4 regions of the Streptomyces sp. NPDC096310 genome follow, and region 4 is predicted to be linked to each of the others. Evidence: riboswitches for the same ligand, from Rfam matches in the RefSeq annotation. Region 4 holds a riboswitch; each other region holds the start of a gene.

Region 1 (4,382 bases), on a different contig from region 4:
ATGTGCGTGTGGATCTGGGTGTCCGGGAGCACGCCGCTGGTGGTGAGGCGGAAGGACTCGGTCGCCCAGTCCAGGTAGGCGGCGCGGCCGGCGGCGCGCAGGGGCAGGGTCTCGCGCAGGGCCGGTTCGTCGACCTGGATCACCGAGGCGCCGCCTGCCTCCAGATCGGCGACCTCGTCGCGCAGGGCGAGGGCGACCTGGCGGGCGGTGTCGCCGAGCGGCTGGTCGTCGCGGACGAAGGACCAGGCGAGCATGGTGACGGGGCCGGTGAGCATGCCCTTGACCGGGCGTGACGTGAGCGACTGGGCGTACGTCGTCCAGCGCACCGTCATGGGTCCGGGGCGGGAGATGTCCCCGGCCAGTACCGGCGGACGGACATAGCGGGTGCCGTAGGACTGCACCCAGCCGTGCCGCGTGACGAGATAGCCGGTGAGCTGCTCGGCGAAGTACTGCACCATGTCGTTGCGCTCGGGCTCACCGTGGACCAGGACATCGATCCCGGCCTTCTCCTGGAAGGCGATGACCTCCTGGATCTCGGCCTTGATGCGCTCCTCGTACCCGGCGGTGTCGATCCGGCCGGCCCGCAGGTCGGCGCGGGCGGTGCGCAGCTCGTCGGTCTGCGGGAACGAGCCGATGGTGGTCGTCGGCAGCAGCGGCAGTCCCAGGTGGGCGCGGTGCGCGGCGGCCCGCTCCGGGTACGGCTGGGCGCGGCGGCCGTCGGCGTCGGTGACGGCGGCGGTCCTGGCCCGTACGGCCGGGTCGTGGGTGAGGGGGGAATCCGTACGGGAGGCGAGGTCGGCCCGGTTGTCGGCCAGCTCGGCGGTGATGGCGCCGGTGCCCTGGGCCAGCCCCTTCGCCAGGGTGACGATCTCGGCGGTCTTCTGCCGGGCGAAGGCGAGCCAGCGCAGCACCCGCGGGTCGATGTCCCGTTCGGCCGCGGTGTCGAGCGGGACGTGCAGGAGGGAGCAGGAGGCGGCCACATCGACCCGGGCGGCCAGACCGAGGAGGGTGGCGAGGGTCGCGAGGGACTTCTCGTAGTCGTTGATCCAGATGTTGCGGCCGTTGACGACGCCCGCGACGAGCCGCTTGCCGGGGAGTCCGCCCGCGGCGGCGAGGTCGTCGAGGTTGGCCGCGGCGGCGTCGGTGAAGTCCAGCGCCAGCCCCTCGACGGGGGCCTTCGCCAGGACGGGCAGCGCGTCGCCGAGCCGGTCGAAGTACGAGGCCACCAGCAGCTGGGGCCGGTCGGTGCGGTTGCCGAGGTCGCGGTAGGCGCGGGCGGCGGCGTCCAGCTCGGCGCGCGTACGGTCCTGGACCAGCGCGGGCTCGTCGAGCTGTACCCACGCGGCGCCGGCCGCGCGCAGATCGGCGAGGACCTCCGCGTAGACGGGCAGCAGCCGGTCCAGCAGCGTCAGCGGCTCGAATCCGGCGGGCACGCCGGGGGCGGGCTTGGAGAGCAGGAGATAGGTGACGGGGCCGACCAGGACCGGGCGGGCGGTGTGCCCCAGCGTCAGTGCCTCGGTCAGCTCGGCGACCTGCCGGGTGGAGTCGGCGGTGAAGACGGTGTCGGGGCCGAGTTCGGGGACGAGGTAGTGGTAGTTCGTGTCGAACCACTTGGTCATCTCCAGCGGCGCCACATCCTTGGTGCCGCGGGCCATCGCGAAGTAGCCGCCGAGTGCGTCGGCCGCGACGGCCGCCCGGTGCCGCTCGGGTACGGCGCCGACCATGACGCTGGTGTCCAGGACGTGGTCGTAGTACGAGAAGTCGCCGGTGGGCACCTCGTGGACTCCGGCGTCCGCCATCTGCCGCCAGTTGGCCCGGCGCAGACCGGCCGCCGTCTCCCGGAGGGCGCCGGCGGTGACGCGGCCCTTCCAGTACCCCTCGACGGCCTTCTTCAGTTCCCGGTTCTGGCCCTGGCGGGGGTAGCCGTACACGGTGGCCCGTGCTGCCGCGGCCGCGGACTGTGTCGTCACGGAAATCTCCTTCGCGAGATGACTCCTGAACATCCCGGGGACGGGACGTGGGCGCGAAAGGGTGACGAACCCGACGGTCGAGACGGCGCCTCGGGCGCGCTGGTCCGTCCGGTATGTACGCCGACCCGCCCACGAGGTCACCGGGATATCCGCACGCGATCGGTCGCGTACGGGCAACGGGCAGGTCTTCGGACTCGCGGGCACGTCTGCCGGGGCAGACACCTACTGGCCGTCGCTTCCCGGACCCTGTACGTCGGATCCAGTGCGTATGACGGCGGTCGTTCCCGCTCACCGCTGCGGGGCAGTCCCGGATTCCCACCGGGTTCCCTCTTACGACGCGTCTGCCTGGATGGCAGGGCGAACCAGCTACATCCGCCAGGCTAGAGCGTGGGCAACCCGCCGGACGAATGTGTTCACATTCCGGAATGTGAGGTGGATCACGAGCCCGGCGTCTCCGCGAAGATCCAGCGGTTGGCGGCCAGCGCGTCGTCCGGCTCGGGGAGCGGGCCGCGGCCGTGGAGGCGGGTGAAATCGAACGGCGAGCGGACCGAGACCGTCCAGCCCCGCCGGGCGAGCTCGGCGGCCGACGCGGGGCGCGGATCCGGGTCGAAGAGAGCCGGCAGATCGATGTCGATCCGCGCCTTCGTCGTGGTGTAGACGGGACTGGCGCGTACGTCCGCACCCTCCAGGTTCTTGATCTCGTACGCCAGTGTGCTCCCGGGCGCGCTCAGCCGGTCCACCGTCGCGATGAGATTCCGCTCGGCCGCCGCCGGGAGGTACAGCAGCAGCCCCTCGACGAGCCAGGCGGTCGGTACGGCCGGGTCGAGCCCCGCGGCGATCAGCGCGTCGGCCCAGTCGAACCGGAGATCGGCCGCGACCGGTCTGCGCTCGGCCACGGGGACGGCACCCGACCCGTCGAGTACGGCCTGCTTGAAGGCCAGCATCTCGGCGGTGTCGATCTCGTGGACCACACAGCCGGGCGGCCAGCCGAGCCGGAACGCCCGGGAGTCCAGCCCCGCGCCCAGCAGCACCACCTGGCGCACGCCCGTGTCCGCCGTACGGAGCAGATGGTCGTCCAGGACCCGGGTGCGCAGGGCGAAGTACCGGCCGAGGCGGCCCCAGAGCGGGTCGGCGTTCCCGCCGGGGACCTGGTCGGGGCGGACCGGCCAGCCGGCCGAGGCCGGTGCCGCCCGGACGAAGCGCTCCGCGAACTCGTCCCGTGCCAGGGCGTCCGGGCGGTGGGTCTCGATGGCGCGGGCGGCGGCCACCATGAGGGCGGTCCTGCCCACGCCCCCGGCCACCCCGAGGGCCGGCTCCGGTGCCGTACCGGCGGCGGGCGGGGTCACCGGAACAGGCCCGCGGTCAGGTGGTCCCCGGGGATACCGGCCTTCTCGGGGCGGTAGAAGTCCCTGATGGCGTCCGCCCAGATGTCCACCGCGACACGGTCGTCGTCCGTGGGGTCGAGGGCGTCGAACAGGGCGTCGATGTTGGGCTGCCGGAAGCCGACGCCCCTCATCAGGCCACCGAAGACGGGACGGGTGACAAGGCCGTCCTCCTCCAGGGAGCCGAGACCGGCGAACGCCTCGGCGAACGCGTCGACCGTCGACGCGAACCGCTCCGGCGCCAGCACGCAGGCGGTGAACTCCTCCTGGCCGACCCGCCCGTCGCCGTCGGTGTCCAGTTCGGTGACGAGGGTCGTCCAGTACCGCTGGAAGGCGTCGAGCAGCGCGCGTTTCCGGGCGTCGGGTGCCGTGGGCACCGCCGCGACCACCCGGCGTCCCATCAGCTCGAAGTCGGCGGCCTCCAGATAGCCGTTCCCGTCGGCGTCGAACAGCGAGAAGACGAGCTGGACACGGTTGGTCGCCTCAACGGTACGCATGGCGCCCTCCTCTGCTCTCCGGTCTCCGGCTCTCGGGCCGCTTGCCCCTCCACTATCCGGGCGGGGCGGGCGCGGCGATACGGAAAACCCGCACCTGCACACGAACGAGCGCAATGGGCTGGGCGGCGCATGGAAGGCCACGGTTCTGGAAAGTGAGGCGCTCGCTTTGCCCGCACGTAGTATCGACGGGCGCCGCGCCGAGGCGCCGTACGCCGTACGCCGGCCACCGAGACCCGGACCCCCGGCCCCGGACCCCCGGCCCCGGACCCCCGGCCCCGGACCCCGGCCCCGGCCCCGGCCCGAGACCCGAGAGACTTCCACCATGGCATCACGCGCCCTGCTTGCGGATCCGGCCTTTCTCGCGTTCTGGGAGGAGCGGCATCTGTGCCTGCTCGCCACCCGCCGCCCCGACGGCACCCCGCACCTGGTGCCCGTCGGGGTGACCTACGACCCGCACGCCGGGATCGCCCGGGTCATCACCGGCGGCGGGACGGCGAAGGCCAGGAATGTCATCGCGGCAGGACCCGATGCGC
Region 2 (4,382 bases), on a different contig from region 4:
GATCGGCTGGTTCGGGGTGCTGCTGCTCTTCGACGCCGGGCTGGGGCCGACGCTGGTCTTCATCGGCGGCCATCTCGCCGTGACGCTCGGTCAGTTGCTGCTCGCCGGGGTGCCGACCCGTGAGGCCGCCTCCGGGATGGCCGTCAGCGCCCTGGCCATCTGCACCTTCCAGGTGGCCGCCGCGATGCTCGCCCGGTCGCTCGGGGAGTGCGCCGCCGCCGCGAGCGCCACAGGGCGCGAACAGGAGCGCGTCCGTACGGAGGCCGCCGTCGCCGCCCAGGTCCACGCCGACCAGCGGGCCCGCTACGCCGAACTCGGCCGCTCCGTCCTGCCGTTGCTGACCGGGCTCGCGGACGGTGCGCTCGACCCGGGGGACGGGGCGGTACGGCGCCGCTCCGCCGTCGAGGCCGCGCGGCTGCGGCGGCTCTTCGCGGAGCGCGACCACGCGCACGATCCGCTGCTCCACGAACTACGGGCCGGTATCGACGTCGCCGAACGCCAGGGCGTCGACGTACAGCTCGCCGTACGCGGGGCCTCGGCCCCGGTGGACCGGCGGCTGCGCCGCGCGCTCACCGAGCCGGTGCTCGCCGCGCTGGCGACCGCCGAGCACAGCGCCCGCGCCACGGTGGTGCGCAGCGGCGGCCTGGTGCGGGTGAGCGTGGTGACGGACGGCCCGGCGACGGCGCTGACGGAGATCCCGGACGCGGCCGAGCAGGGGGTGCGGGTGCGTACCGTACGCAGCGAGGGGCGGCTGCTGGTCGAGGCGTCCTGCGTCCTCGACACCGCTGCCGACGGAGCCGCTGCGAGCGACGGCGCCGCTCCGGGCGGCAGGGTCGCTTCGGCCGGCGCCGGCGGCGCCGACGACGTGGTCGCCGCCGTCCCCGGCGCCCGGGGTCACAGCTCGTCCAGCGATGTCAGCCCGTCCTGAATGGCCCGCGCGACCAGATTGGCCTTGGTCGTCGCGGGCCGGCCCGCGTTGGCGTACTTGATCCTGACCCGCTCCAGATAGGTGTTCACCGTACGGACCGAGAGCCCCAGGCTCGCCCCGACCATCGCCTTGGACTCCGACTGGAACCACTCCAGCAGCACCTCCACCTCACGCGGGGTGAGCGCGGGCCGCCCCTTGCGCGCGTCGCTGCCGAACGCCCCGGCCAGCGCGGGCGGGGTGTACGGGCGGCAGTCGGCCGCCGCCAGGGTCGCCGCCATGAGGTGCCGTTCGCCCTCCGCCTTGGTGAGGTAGGTGAACGCGCCCAGATCCAGACAGGTCAGCGCGGTCTCCTGGCTGTCCTGCATGGTGTAGACGATCACCTGCCGCTCCCGCGCGACGAGTTGCCGCAGCTCGGGGTAGGCGGGCAGCCCTGCCGACCTGCCCGGGCCGAGCTGGAGGTCCAGCACCACGACGTCCGCGTCCCGCCCTGGCCCGCTCGTCGCCACCGACAGATCGGGGCCCTTGGCGGTCACCGCGATCGGCCGCTCCGATGCCGCGTACCAGGACTCGATGCCCGCGAGGACCACGGGATGGTCGTCGATCAGGGCGACCTTCACGGGCGCGGTTTCGGCCATGCCCCATTGTCCGCCGCGCGGGCCGCCACCGGGCGGAAAGCGCCGGAAAGTGCCGCAGGGGGGCGGGAAAACGCCTGTGATAGCTTGCCGAGGCCAGTCGAACCCATGTACGTGGGTCAGGGAATCCGGTGCGAATCCGGAGCTGACGCGCAGCGGTGAGGGCGACGGGCGGGGCATCGGCCACTGGACGGCAGTCCGGGAAGGCGCTCCCGTCCGGATGACCCCGAGTCCGAAGACCTGCTGGCGGCCTCCGTCCGCGTCCCGTGGCGGGGGAGCACCGTACGACCGGGCTCCGCGCATGGGCCCTCGACGCAGAGGAACGACTCCGTGCCGATCGCACGCCTTGCCCGCCGTACCACTCTTCTCCTCGCGGCCGGCGCCCTGTTGCTGACCGGCTGCGGCGGACAGGGGACGACCACCACCCGGGACAGCGCCTCCGGGGCCGGATCGGGTTCCGGGGCGGAGGCCAGGTCCGGGGCCGCCGGTTATCCCCGTACCGTCACCAACTGCGGTCAGAAGGTACGGATCGACGCGCCGCCCGAGCGGGCCGTCTCGCTCAACCAGGGCACCACGGAGATCATGCTCTCCCTCGGCCTCGGTGACCGGATGGCCGGCACCGCCACCTGGACGGACCCGCTGCCCAAGGGGCTGGAGAAGGAGAATGCCGAGGTCGAGCGGCTGGCCGACAACAATCCGTCCTTCGAGAAGGTCCTCGACACCGAGCCCGACTTCGTCGCCTCCTCCTTCGAATCCACCCTGGGCAAGGGCGGTGTGGCCACGCGCGCGCAGTTCGGGAAGCTGGGCGTGCCGACCTATGTCTCCCCGTCCGACTGCGCCAAGGACAACTCCGGCGACACCGACGGATCGCGCGCGACGCCGCTGACGATGGAGGACATCTACGGCGAGATCCGCGATCTGGCCAGGGTGTTCGACGTCGAGGAGCGGGGCGCCACGCTCGTCCGGAGCCTGAAGGAACGGATGAACAAGGCGGTCGCCGGGATCGACACCAAGAAGGCGGCGGAGACCACCTTCCTCTACTGGTTCGCCAACTCCGAGGCCCCCTACATGGGCGGCTGCTGCGGGGCGCCCGGCATCATCACGCGGACCGTCGGTGCCAAGAACGTCTTCGACTCCACCCATGACGAGTGGCCCCAGATCAACTGGGAGACGGTCGCCGACCGGAACCCGGACTTCCTGGTGATCGGGGATCTCTCCCGCAGGTCGGAGACGGCCGAGACGGCGGCCAAGAAGATCGAGTTCCTGGAGACCAACCCGGCCACCAGGAACATGGACGCGGTGAAGCACCGGCGGTACGTCCGGCTCAGCGGCCAGGCGATGAACCCGAGCATCCGTACGGTGGAGGGCGTCGAGCGGGTGGCGGCGGCGCTGCGCGCGTACGCGCCCGCCGCGTGAAAACCACGGAACGGGCGTCGGGGACGCCCGCCGCGCCGCACGCGTCCCCGGACCCGTCCGCACCGTCCGCCCCGGCCCAGGACGGCCGGTTCCACCGGATCCGGACGGCGGCCTGGCTCCGCCCGGCAGGCTGGGCCTGTGCCCTCGCCGCGCTCGCGCTCTCCGTCGCCGTGGCGATCACCATCGGGCCCGCGGACATCCGGGTGGGCGACGTCTGGTCGGTCGTCGCCGCGCATCTGGGCCGGGGCGAGTCGCCCCTCACCCCGATCCGTGACGGCATCGTCTGGAACCTGCGGCTGCCGCGCACCCTGCTCGCCGCGGTGTGCGGCGCCGGGCTCGCGGTGTGTGGCGCGATCATGCAGTCCCTGCTGCGCAACCCGCTCGCCGACCCCTTCGTCCTCGGTGTCTCCTCGGGGGCGTCCACCGGCGCGGTCCTGGTGGTGGTGCTCGGGGCCGGGGGAGGGGCGCTGTCCATCTCTGGCGGGGCGTTCCTCGGCGCGCTGTGCTCGTTCGCGATGGTGCTGGCGCTCAGTCACACACTGGGCGGGACGACGGACCGGGTGGTGCTCTCCGGGGTCGCCGCGATGCAGCTCTTCTCCGCGCTCACCTCCTTCGTCGTGATGACCGCCGCCGACGCGGAGACCACCCGCGGGGTGCTGTTCTGGCTGCTCGGCTCGCTCGGCGGCGCCGGCTGGACCGATGTCCAGGTCTGCGGCGCGGTCCTCGTGGTGGCGCTGGTGGTGTGCGGCGGGTACGCGCGCACGCTCGACGCGTTCGTCTTCGGGCAGGACGCCGCGGGCCACCTCGGTGTCTCCGTCGCCCGTACGCGCCTGGTCCTGCTCTGCGCCACCGCGCTGCTGACGGCCGCGCTGGTCTCCTCGGCGGGCGCCATCGGCTTCGTCGGGCTCGTCCTGCCGCACGCGGCCCGCGCCCTGGTCGGCCCGGGGCACAGCCGGCTGCTGCCGGTCACCGCGGTGACCGGGGCGGTCTTCCTGGTGTGGGTCGACACCCTGGCCCGTACGGTGCTCGACCCGCAGGAGGTGCCGGTGGGCGTGGTGACCTCGCTCATCGGGGTACCGGCGTTCGTGCTGGTCCTCCACCGCACCCGGAGGACCCGATGACCGGTCCTCCACCGCACCCGGAGGACGCGATGACGAGTACGGTCGCGCCTGGCCTGAGCGCCGAGCGGGTCTCCCGTACCGCCGGGGGCCGCCTCGTCCTCGACGGGGTCTCCGTGGCGCCCGCGCCCGGCGCCACGGTGGGGCTGCTGGGCCCGAACGGCTCGGGCAAGTCCACCCTGCTGCGGCTGCTCTCCGGGGTCCTCGCCCCCACCTCGGGCGTGGTCACCCTCGACGGCAGGACGCTCGGCGAGGTGGGCCGCAGGGCGGTCGCGCGCCGGGTCGCCG
Region 3 (4,382 bases), on a different contig from region 4:
CAGGCGGTCGATCCGCTCGACCGAGTCCATCCAGCGGAAGCAGAACCGCGCCTTCTCGCGGATCGACGGGATCTCCTCGACCGCGTCGAAGGCCGCAGCGCGGTCCTCCGGGTCGGGGAGGTAGGTGTCCAGCAGCGTCAGATAGAACTGGACGTGTACGGCCTCCTCGAAGAGCTGGCGCGAGAGGTAGAGCCGCGCCTCCGGGGAGTTGATGTGCTTGTAGAGCGTCAGCACCAGGTTGTTGGAGACGATCGAGTCGCCCGTCGCGAAGAACGCGACCAGCCGGCCGATCATGTGCTGCTCGCCGGGGGAGAGTTTGGCGAGGTCGGCGACGTCGGAGTGGAGGTCGACCTCCTCCACCGTCCAGGTGTTCTTGATCGCGTCGCGGTAGCGCTCGTAGAAGTCCGGGTAGCGCATGGGCCGGAGCGTCAGCTCGAACCCCGGGTCCAGGAGGTTCTTCCGCGTCGTCGTTTCCGTGGTCATTACTGGCATGCCTCGCAGGACTCGGGGTTTTCCAGGGAGCAGGCGATCGCCTCGTCGGCCGGGGTGATCTGTGCGGGGACGGGCTTCGGTGCCGGTGCCGACTGCCCGCCGGCCGCGCGCGCGATGCGGGTCGCCGGGCGCGAGCGCAGGTAGTACGTCGTCTTCAGCCCCTTCTTCCACGCGTACGCGTACATCGAGCTGAGCTTTCCGATGGTCGGCGTCTCCAGGAACAGGTTCAGCGACTGGCTCTGGTCCAGGAACGGCGTACGGGCCGCCGCCATGTCGATCAGGCCGCGCTGCGGGATCTCCCACGCCGTACGGAACAGCTCCCGCACCTCGGCCGGGATCCAGGTGAAGCCCGCCACCGAGCCGCTGGACTCGCGCAGCGCCTCGCGGGTCTGCGCGTCCCAGACGCCGAGCCGCTTCAACTCCGCCACCAGGTAGGAGTTGACCTGAAGGAACTCCCCGGAGAGCGTCTCGCGCTTGAACAGGTTCGAGACCTGCGGCTCGATGCACTCGTACACGCCCGCGATCGACGCGATGGTCGCCGTCGGCGCGATGGCCAGGAGGAGGGAGTTTCGCATACCGGTCTCCGCGACCCGGGCGCGCAGCGCCGCCCAGCGCTCGGGCCAGTTCAGCTCCACCTCGTAGTGGTCGGGGTGGAGCACCCCGCGTGCGGCGCGCGTCTTCGACCAGACGGGCAGGGGGCCGCTCCGCTCGGCGAGGTCGCAGGACGCCTCGTACGCCGCGAGCATGATCCGCTCGGCGATCCGGGTGGAGAGCGCGGCGGCCTCCGGGGAGTCGAAGGGCAGCCGCTTCTTGAAGAAGACGTCCTGAAGGCCCATCGCGCCCAGGCCCACCGGACGCCACTTGGCGTTGGAGCGGCCCGCCTGCTCGGTCGGGTAGAAGTTGATGTCCACGACCCGGTCGAGGAAGGTGACGGCGGTACGGACGGTCTCGTCCAGCCGCTCCCAGTCGATCTCACCGGTGGCCGCGTCCACGAACGCGCCCAGGTTGACCGAGCCGAGGTTGCAGACGGCCGTCTCGCCGTCGTCCGTCACCTCAAGGATTTCTGTGCAGAGGTTGGAGGAGTGGACGGTGTGGCCGGGCTCGGCGGTCTGGTTCGCCGTACGGTTCGACGCGTCCTTGAAGGTCATCCAGCCGTTGCCGGTCTGCGCGAGGGTGCGCATCATCCGGCCGTACAGCTCACGGGCCTTGATCGTCCTGCGGGCGAGACCGTCGGCCTCCGCCTTGCGGTACGCGGTGTCGAACGCGTCGCCCCACAGGTCGACCAGGTCCGGCACGTCCACCGGCGAGAACAGCGACCAGACGCCGTCCGCCTCGACCCGGCGCATGAACTCGTCGGGGATCCAGTGCGCGAGGTTGAGATTGTGGGTACGGCGCGCGTCCTCGCCCGTGTTGTCGCGCAGTTCGAGGAACTCCTCCAGATCCGCGTGCCAGGTCTCCAGATAGACACAGGCGGCGCCCTTGCGCCGGCCGCCCTGGTTGACGGCCGCGACGGAGGAGTCGAGGGTCCGCAGGAACGGGACGATGCCGTTGGAGTGGCCGTTCGTCCCCCGGATCAGTGAACCGCGCGAACGGATACGGGAGTACGACAGTCCGATCCCACCCGCGTGCTTGGAAAGCCGCGCCACCTGGTGGTACCGGTCGTAGATGGAGTCCAGCTCGTCCAGCGGCGAGTCCAGCAGGTAGCAGGACGACATCTGCGGGTGGCGGGTACCGGAGTTGAAGAGCGTGGGGGAGGAGGGGAGGTAGTCCAGCCGGCTCATCAGCCGGTACAGCTTCTCGACCTCGTCCAGCGCGTGCGCGCTCTCGTCCTCGGCCAGCCCGGCGGCGACCCGCAGCATGAAGTGCTGCGGCGTCTCGATCACCTGGCGGGTGAGCGGGTGCCGGAGCAGATAGCGGCTGTAGAGCGTACGCAGCCCGAAGTAGCCGAAGCGGTCGTCGGCGGCCGGGTCGATCAGCGCGTCGAGGCGGTCGGCGTGGAGCGTGACGAAGGCGGCCGTACGGTCCGCGATCAGGCCCTCGCGATGGCCGGTGGCGACGGACGCGGAGAACGACACGGCGCCCTGGGAGGCCGCCTCGTCGGCGATCGTACGGGTGAGCAGCCGGGCGGCGAGGCGGGAGTACGCCGGGTCGTCGGAGATCTGCCCGGCCGCCGCCTCCGTGGCCAGCTCGCGCAGCTCGGCCTCGTCCGAGCGGGCGTTGCGGCCGCGCAGCGCGGCGGCGGCGATCCTGCCCGGGTCGGCGTCGGGCAGATCGGCGGTCAGCTCGGTCAGGGTCCGCAGCAGCGCGGTGCCGGGGGCGTCGGCCTGCCCGGGGACGGTCGTCGCCCCGTTCTCGGACGGTGCCTCCGGGGCAACTGAAACCGGATCCGCTGGCGCGATGGTCACGTGGTGCTCTCCCTCGCTCGGCTCTGGGCCACGAGGAGGCACGGGTCCGCGCGCACGGCCGCACCCCATGCCTTCGCAGGGCGGCACACCGCGCCGCGTCCACCGGCCCAACCGCGAGGCCCGGACGTCTGGGCGCCCGGATCGGTCGAGCCGGACGCACTGCCGGCAGGTGTTCGGACTGGCGGGCACGACAAAGCGCGCCACAGTACACCGTTGCGGGACAGTTCCGGATTCACACCGGATTCCCCTGCGTCGACAGCGAGGTCGAGCATACATCTGGGGGGCGCGCGGTGCGCCACCCCCCAGATGTTGTGTCGTGGGTCGCTTCGACGGTCGTTGTCGGACCCCTCCGCTATCGTCGTTGTGACAAGGAGGAGGTATCCCCATGACGGTCATCGACTACGAGTCTCAGATCCATCCCGAGGAGTTCGACGAGGCCACCGCGATAATGGCCCGCACCATTACGAGCATTCGGCTGGAACTCATCGACGGGAAGATCAGGAGCAGGGTTGTGCCGGATGGGGACCACGGACGCATCGTGCAGTGGCTGACCCGTATCTGTATGCAGTCCCGTCCGGAGCTGTGGCTCCATCCCGACCAGGGACTCAAAGCGCAGACGTATCGGAAGGGCCGAGCCCGTCCGGATGCCTCACTCGCCCCCACGGATGCCTTCGTCGGCCAGGGGGAGTGGGCCGATCCTGCCCCGGTCCTGATGACGGTCGAAGTCACGTCGTACGACTCCGACACCGACAACCGTGACCGGGTGGAGAAGCCGCGTGCCTACGCCCAGACCGACATCCCGGTCTACCTGCTGATCGACCGGGACAACTGCGTTGTGACGGTCCACAGCGAGCCCGACGGAGTGCGGTACGAGACCATCCACACCGTGCCGTTCGGCAAGGAGATCACTCTCCCCGAACCGGTCGGGATCACGCTGGAGACCGAGCAGCTCAAGGACTGGGTGCGCTGAGGTGACGACGAACGGGCCGCCGGACCCGTGGAAGAGGTCCGGCGGCCCGTGGTTCGCGCGGTGCGGCTCGGCAAAGGCTCAGCAGCAGCGGAAGCCCTCGCGCGGGTCGGCCTCGCGGGCGTCCGTGCGGCTGCGTTCGAAGGCGCGGCGGGTCATGACCTCCCCCGTCGGGGCACCGGCGTCCGCGTGGGCCCGCGCGTGGGCCACGTACCGCTCGTACGCGGACTCGCCGGTGAACTCCCGTACGTACCAGCGGATCCGCCCCGCCACCTGCCGGACCCGCTCCGCCCGGCTCCGGGGCCGGGTCATGCCGGGCCCGTTCCCGCCGGGACGCTCTCCCGCTCCCTGGCGGTCCCGGCGGCGGCCAGCTCAGCCTTCTCCTCCTTGGTGGGGATCATGCCGGCCGGGGCGACGATCCTGGACTCGGTGTACGGGACCTCCACCAGCTTCACGCTCTCCGGATCACGGATCGCCTTGAAGCAGACCCGCCCGGCGTCCGCGATGACGACCAGGAT
Region 4 (4,382 bases):
GGCGGCGGCGCTGCGCGTCGTCCCCAGCTCGGCGGCGAGGGCGGGCACGGCCGGGTCGGAGAGCGTGCAGACCACGTCGTTGCCGGCGGGCAGCCGCTTGCGCGTGACCCCGCTCGCGACCATCCGCACATCGCACAGGATCGGCGCGCCCGCGCGCAGCGCCTCGCGGGCGCGGGCCACCACGCCGGGGGTGAAGGCCAGGTCGCGCACGAGGTCGACCATGCCGCAGGCGTGGATCATCCGCACCGCGACCTGGGAGACATCGGCGGGCAGCCCGGCGAGGTCCGCCTCGGCACGGATCGTGGCGAACGACTGGCGGTATATCGCCGCGCCGTCCTTCTCATAGTCGAACACTGTGGTCTCGCTCATCTCGTCACGTCGTCACGACTGCGTTGTCTTCACGTTCTCGTCCCGTCCCGCGTGTGTACGGAGACGGTGTAGCGGCCCTCGCCGGTCGCGACCATGTCCACCCGTTCGCCCTGCGGATGACCGCAGCGCCGCGCGCACCCCGACCAGTACACGGGCAGCCCGGTCCGGTCGCTGTGCCGGTCACTGTCCTGATCCAGGTCCGCGGCGGGGGCGGTGGTCACGGACGCGGCGGCGTCCGCCCGTACGTCCGCGAGCGCCTTGGCGCACCCGGGCCGCCCGGTGCAGGCGCCGACACCGAGCCAGGGGGAGCCGGGCTCGGTGACCAGGCCGGCGGTACGGAGGCGCCCGAGGAGACCGGCGGCGTCGTCCGGGGCCAGGCCGGGAACGATCACCCCGCGCCAGGGAGTCAGCCGCAGGCCGCCGCCCCCGTACAGCAGATGCCGCCACTGCGCCACGCTCAGCCGCCCCAGCCGGGGGTACGCGGAGAGCGCGACCGTCCCGTCGGGGGAGGGGATCAGCCCGGGGACGGGCACCCGTGCGCCCTCCCGCGTCTCCTCCGCATCCCCCGTCAGGTCCCCCGCCGAGTCCCCCGTCGGGACTCCCGCCAAGTCCCCTGTCAGGACCGTGATCCCGGCCGCCGTCAGGCGCTCCGTCACCGCGGCGGGCAGCCCGCGGGCCACCACGGCGGGCAAGTCCCGTACGCGCCAGGCGCCCGTGCCGCTCGCCTCCGCCGCCGTGCGGAAGGTCTCCGCCGCCAGCAGGGCCGCGCGCGGGGCGTCGGCGGCCGGGACGCGTACCGCCCGTACCGGCTGGTCTCCGAACGGCGGGTGATTCATACCGATCTGTACCGTTGCCGTGCCGTCCCGCCGTGCGAGCAACGTCACATCCGCGCCCAGCGTCGCCACATCGCCCCGGCCGTCGTCCAGCGCGAACAGGAAGCGCCCGGAAAGCTCCGCCGCCGCCTCGCTCGCGCACAGCAGCCCGTCCAGCCGCCGGGCCCACGACGGCACGTCCCCGGCGCCGAGTCCGTCGAGTCCGGCCAGCGGTGAGGCGACGATGTTCCGGACCCGCTCGTGCTCCTCCGACGGCAGCAGATCCGCCTCGTGCAGCAGCGCCGCCAGCTCACCGCCGCAGCTCGCGCCGAGCCCCCGGAGCTGGACATTGCCCCGGGACGTGAGGTCCAGACGACCGTCGCCCAGACGCTCCGCCGCATCCGCCAGGGCGAGCGCCTGACGGTGCGTCAACAGCCCTGCGGGCAGCCGGAGTCTGGCCAGGAACCCGTCGTCGGCACGGTGCAGCCGCAGCGCGCCGGGGCAGGCGTCACCCCGTTCCCGTACGACATCGCGCACCGCGCCCCCGACCGGAGCGCGCGCGGCGGCTTCGTCCCGGTTCACGGGTGTTGGCGAGGTGGGCGGCATGGCCGCGAGCATACCCACGTGGCCCCCGCCCGCCCCCTCCTCGTCCGCCGCCCCGACGAGGCGCCCTCCCCCGCCCGTGACCTCAGCACTTACTATGCAGACGGCGGGCCCGTCAGGCCCGTCACACGCCAGTGACGGCGTCATGGGGAGGAAGCCCGGTGCGAACCCGGCGCGGTCCCGCCACTGTGAACCCGACAGCTCCGGCCGTCGGGTGAGCCAGGAACTCCCGCCGTCCTCCACACCCGCCCGGGGCGCGGACCCCGAGGAAGGCCAGACGCCGCATGCTTCTGCTCCTGTCGACGTCCGACACCGATCTGCTCAGCGCCCGCGCCGCCAACGCGGCGGACGGCCCGGTCCCGTACCGGTTCGCCAACCCGGCCCGGCTCGCGCTCGACGAACTGCCCGCGCTGCTGGAGGGCGCCGACCTCGTCGTCGTACGGCTCCTCGGCGGTCTGCGCGCCTGGCAGGACGGCATCGACGCCCTCCTCGCCCGGGACATCCCCGTCGTCGTCCTCACCGGCGAACAGGCGCCCGACGCACAGCTCATGGAGGCGTCCACCGTCCCCATCGGGATCGCCGCCGAGGCGCACGCCTATCTCGCCCACGGCGGGCCCGCCAACCTGGACCAGCTCGCGCGGTTCCTCTCCGACACCGTCCTGCTGACCGGCCACGGCTTCGAGCCGCCCGCCGCCGCGCCCACCTGGGGACGGCTGGAGCGCAAGGTCAGGCCGCCGCGCTTCGGCCGGCCAGGCCATTCCGTGGCCGAGGTGGCCCCGACCGTCGCGGTCCTCTACTACCGCGCGCACCACATGAGCGGCAACACCGCCTTCGTCGAGACGCTGTGCTCGGCGATCGAGGACGCCGGGGCCCGGCCCCTGCCGCTCTTCGTCTCGTCCCTGCGCGCCCCCGAGCCGGAGCTGCTGGCCGCCCTCGGCGAGGCGCATGCCATCGTCACCACCGTGCTCGCCGCCGGGGGCACCAAGCCCGCCCAGGCGTCGGCGGGCGGCGACGACGAGGCGTGGGACGCGGGCGCGCTCGCCGCACTCGACGTACCGATCCTCCAGGCCCTCTGCCTCACCAGCAGCCGCGCTGCCTGGGAGGAGAGCGACGAGGGGCTGACGCCGCTCGACGCGGCCTCGCAGGTCGCCGTACCGGAGTTCGACGGCCGGCTGATCACCGTCCCGTTCTCCTTCAAGGAGATCGACGAGGACGGACTGCCCGCCTACGTACCCGACCCCGAGCGGGCCGCGCGCGTCGCCGGGATCGCCGTACGCCACGCCTCGCTCGCCCACCGTACGAACGCCGAGAAGCGCGTCGCGCTGGTCCTCTCCGCGTACCCCACCAAGCACTCCCGCATCGGCAACGCCGTCGGCCTCGACACCCCCGCCAGCGCCGTCGCGCTGCTGCGCCGGCTGGTCGCCGAGGGATACGACTTCGGTACGGAGGCGGACGAGCCCGTGCCCGGTCTGGAGTCCGGCGACGGCGACGAGCTGATCCGCGCGCTCATCGACGCGGGCGGCCACGACCAGGAATGGCTCACCGAGGAGCAGCTCGCCCGCAACCCCGTCCGTATACCGGCGGCCGACTACCGGCGCTGGTACGAACTGCTCCCCGCCGGTCTGCGGGCCTCCGTCGAGCGGCACTGGGGGCCGCCGCCCGGCGAGATGTTCCTCGACCGCAGCCGCGTCGGCGCGGGCGGCGACCCGGACGGCGACATCGTGCTCGCCGCCCTGCGGCGCGGCAATCTGCTGATCCTCATCCAGCCGCCGCGCGGCTTCGGCGAGAATCCGATCGCGATCTACCACGACCCCGATCTGCCGCCCTCGCACCACTACCTGGCCGCGTACCGCTGGATCCAGGCGGCCGAGCACGACGGCGGTTTCGGCGCCGACGCCATGATCCACCTGGGCAAGCACGGCAACCTGGAGTGGCTGCCCGGCAAGAACGCCGGGATGTCCGCGTCCTGCGCGCCGGACGCCGCGCTCGGTGACCTGCCGCTGATCTACCCGTTCCTCGTCAACGACCCGGGCGAGGGCACACAGGCGAAGCGGCGCGTGCACGCCACGCTCGTGGACCACCTCGTACCGCCGATGGCGCGCGCCGAGTCGTACGGCGACATCGCGCGCCTGGAGCAACTGCTCGACGAGTACGCGGCGATCTCCTCCATGGACCCGGCCAAGCTGCCCGCGATCCGCGCCCAGATCTGGACGCTGATCCAGGCCGCCAAGCTCGACCACGACCTCGGGCTCGAAGCGCGCCCCGAAGACGACGGGTTCGACGACTTCCTGCTGCACGTCGACGGCTGGCTCTGCGAGGTCAAGGACGCGCAGATCCGCGACGGACTCCATGTCCTCGGCGGCGCCCCGGCCGGCGAGGCCCGCGTCAACCTCGTCCTCGCCATCCTCCGCGCCCGGCAGATCTGGGGCGGTACGTCGTCCCTGCCAGGACTGCGCGAAGCCCTCGGCCTCGACGAGTCGGCCGCCACCCGCACCGCCGCCGACGACGCGGAGGAGCGGGCCCGCGCGCTCGTCCAGGCGATGGAGGACGCGGACTGGGACCCGGCGGCGGTGTCCTCCGTGGCCGCCGGTCTTCCCG

The links. Region 4 has a riboswitch for cobalamin ahead of cobN (cobaltochelatase subunit CobN). Riboswitches for the same ligand answer to the same signal wherever they lie in the genome.
Region 1: another riboswitch for cobalamin. It lies ahead of metE (5-methyltetrahydropteroyltriglutamate--homocysteine S-methyltransferase); the one in region 4 lies ahead of cobN (cobaltochelatase subunit CobN).
Region 2: another riboswitch for cobalamin. It lies ahead of ACIQ7D_RS11910 (ABC transporter substrate-binding protein); the one in region 4 lies ahead of cobN (cobaltochelatase subunit CobN).
Region 3: another riboswitch for cobalamin. It lies ahead of ACIQ7D_RS12590 (ribonucleoside-diphosphate reductase subunit alpha); the one in region 4 lies ahead of cobN (cobaltochelatase subunit CobN).

The regions. Positions count from the first base shown of each region.
Region 1 is NZ_JBIWFO010000007.1:135,281-139,662, forward strand. It holds gene metE (5-methyltetrahydropteroyltriglutamate--homocysteine S-methyltransferase) at 1-1,970, opposite strand, end outside; cobalamin riboswitch at 2,132-2,334, opposite strand; gene ACIQ7D_RS16775 (SAM-dependent methyltransferase) at 2,408-3,316, opposite strand; gene ACIQ7D_RS16780 (EF-hand domain-containing protein) at 3,313-3,849, opposite strand; gene ACIQ7D_RS16785 (pyridoxamine 5'-phosphate oxidase family protein) at 4,172-4,382, shown strand, end outside.
Region 2 is NZ_JBIWFO010000004.1:198,124-202,505, reverse strand. It holds gene ACIQ7D_RS11920 (hypothetical protein) at 1-928, shown strand, start outside; gene ACIQ7D_RS11915 (DNA-binding response regulator) at 895-1,563, opposite strand; cobalamin riboswitch at 1,641-1,823, shown strand; gene ACIQ7D_RS11910 (ABC transporter substrate-binding protein) at 1,891-2,976, shown strand; gene ACIQ7D_RS11905 (FecCD family ABC transporter permease) at 3,075-4,097, shown strand; gene ACIQ7D_RS11900 (ABC transporter ATP-binding protein) at 4,094-4,382, shown strand, end outside.
Region 3 is NZ_JBIWFO010000004.1:363,822-368,203, reverse strand. It holds gene ACIQ7D_RS12595 (ribonucleotide-diphosphate reductase subunit beta) at 1-483, opposite strand, end outside; gene ACIQ7D_RS12590 (ribonucleoside-diphosphate reductase subunit alpha) at 483-2,897, opposite strand; cobalamin riboswitch at 3,044-3,186, opposite strand; gene ACIQ7D_RS12585 (Uma2 family endonuclease) at 3,283-3,867, shown strand; gene ACIQ7D_RS12580 (YbdD/YjiX family protein) at 3,946-4,176, opposite strand; gene ACIQ7D_RS12575 (carbon starvation CstA family protein) at 4,173-4,382, opposite strand, start outside.
Region 4 is NZ_JBIWFO010000032.1:30,879-35,260, reverse strand. It holds gene ACIQ7D_RS34270 (precorrin-8X methylmutase) at 1-369, opposite strand, end outside; gene cobG (precorrin-3B synthase) at 399-1,787, opposite strand; cobalamin riboswitch at 1,874-2,034, shown strand; gene cobN (cobaltochelatase subunit CobN) at 2,069-4,382, shown strand, end outside.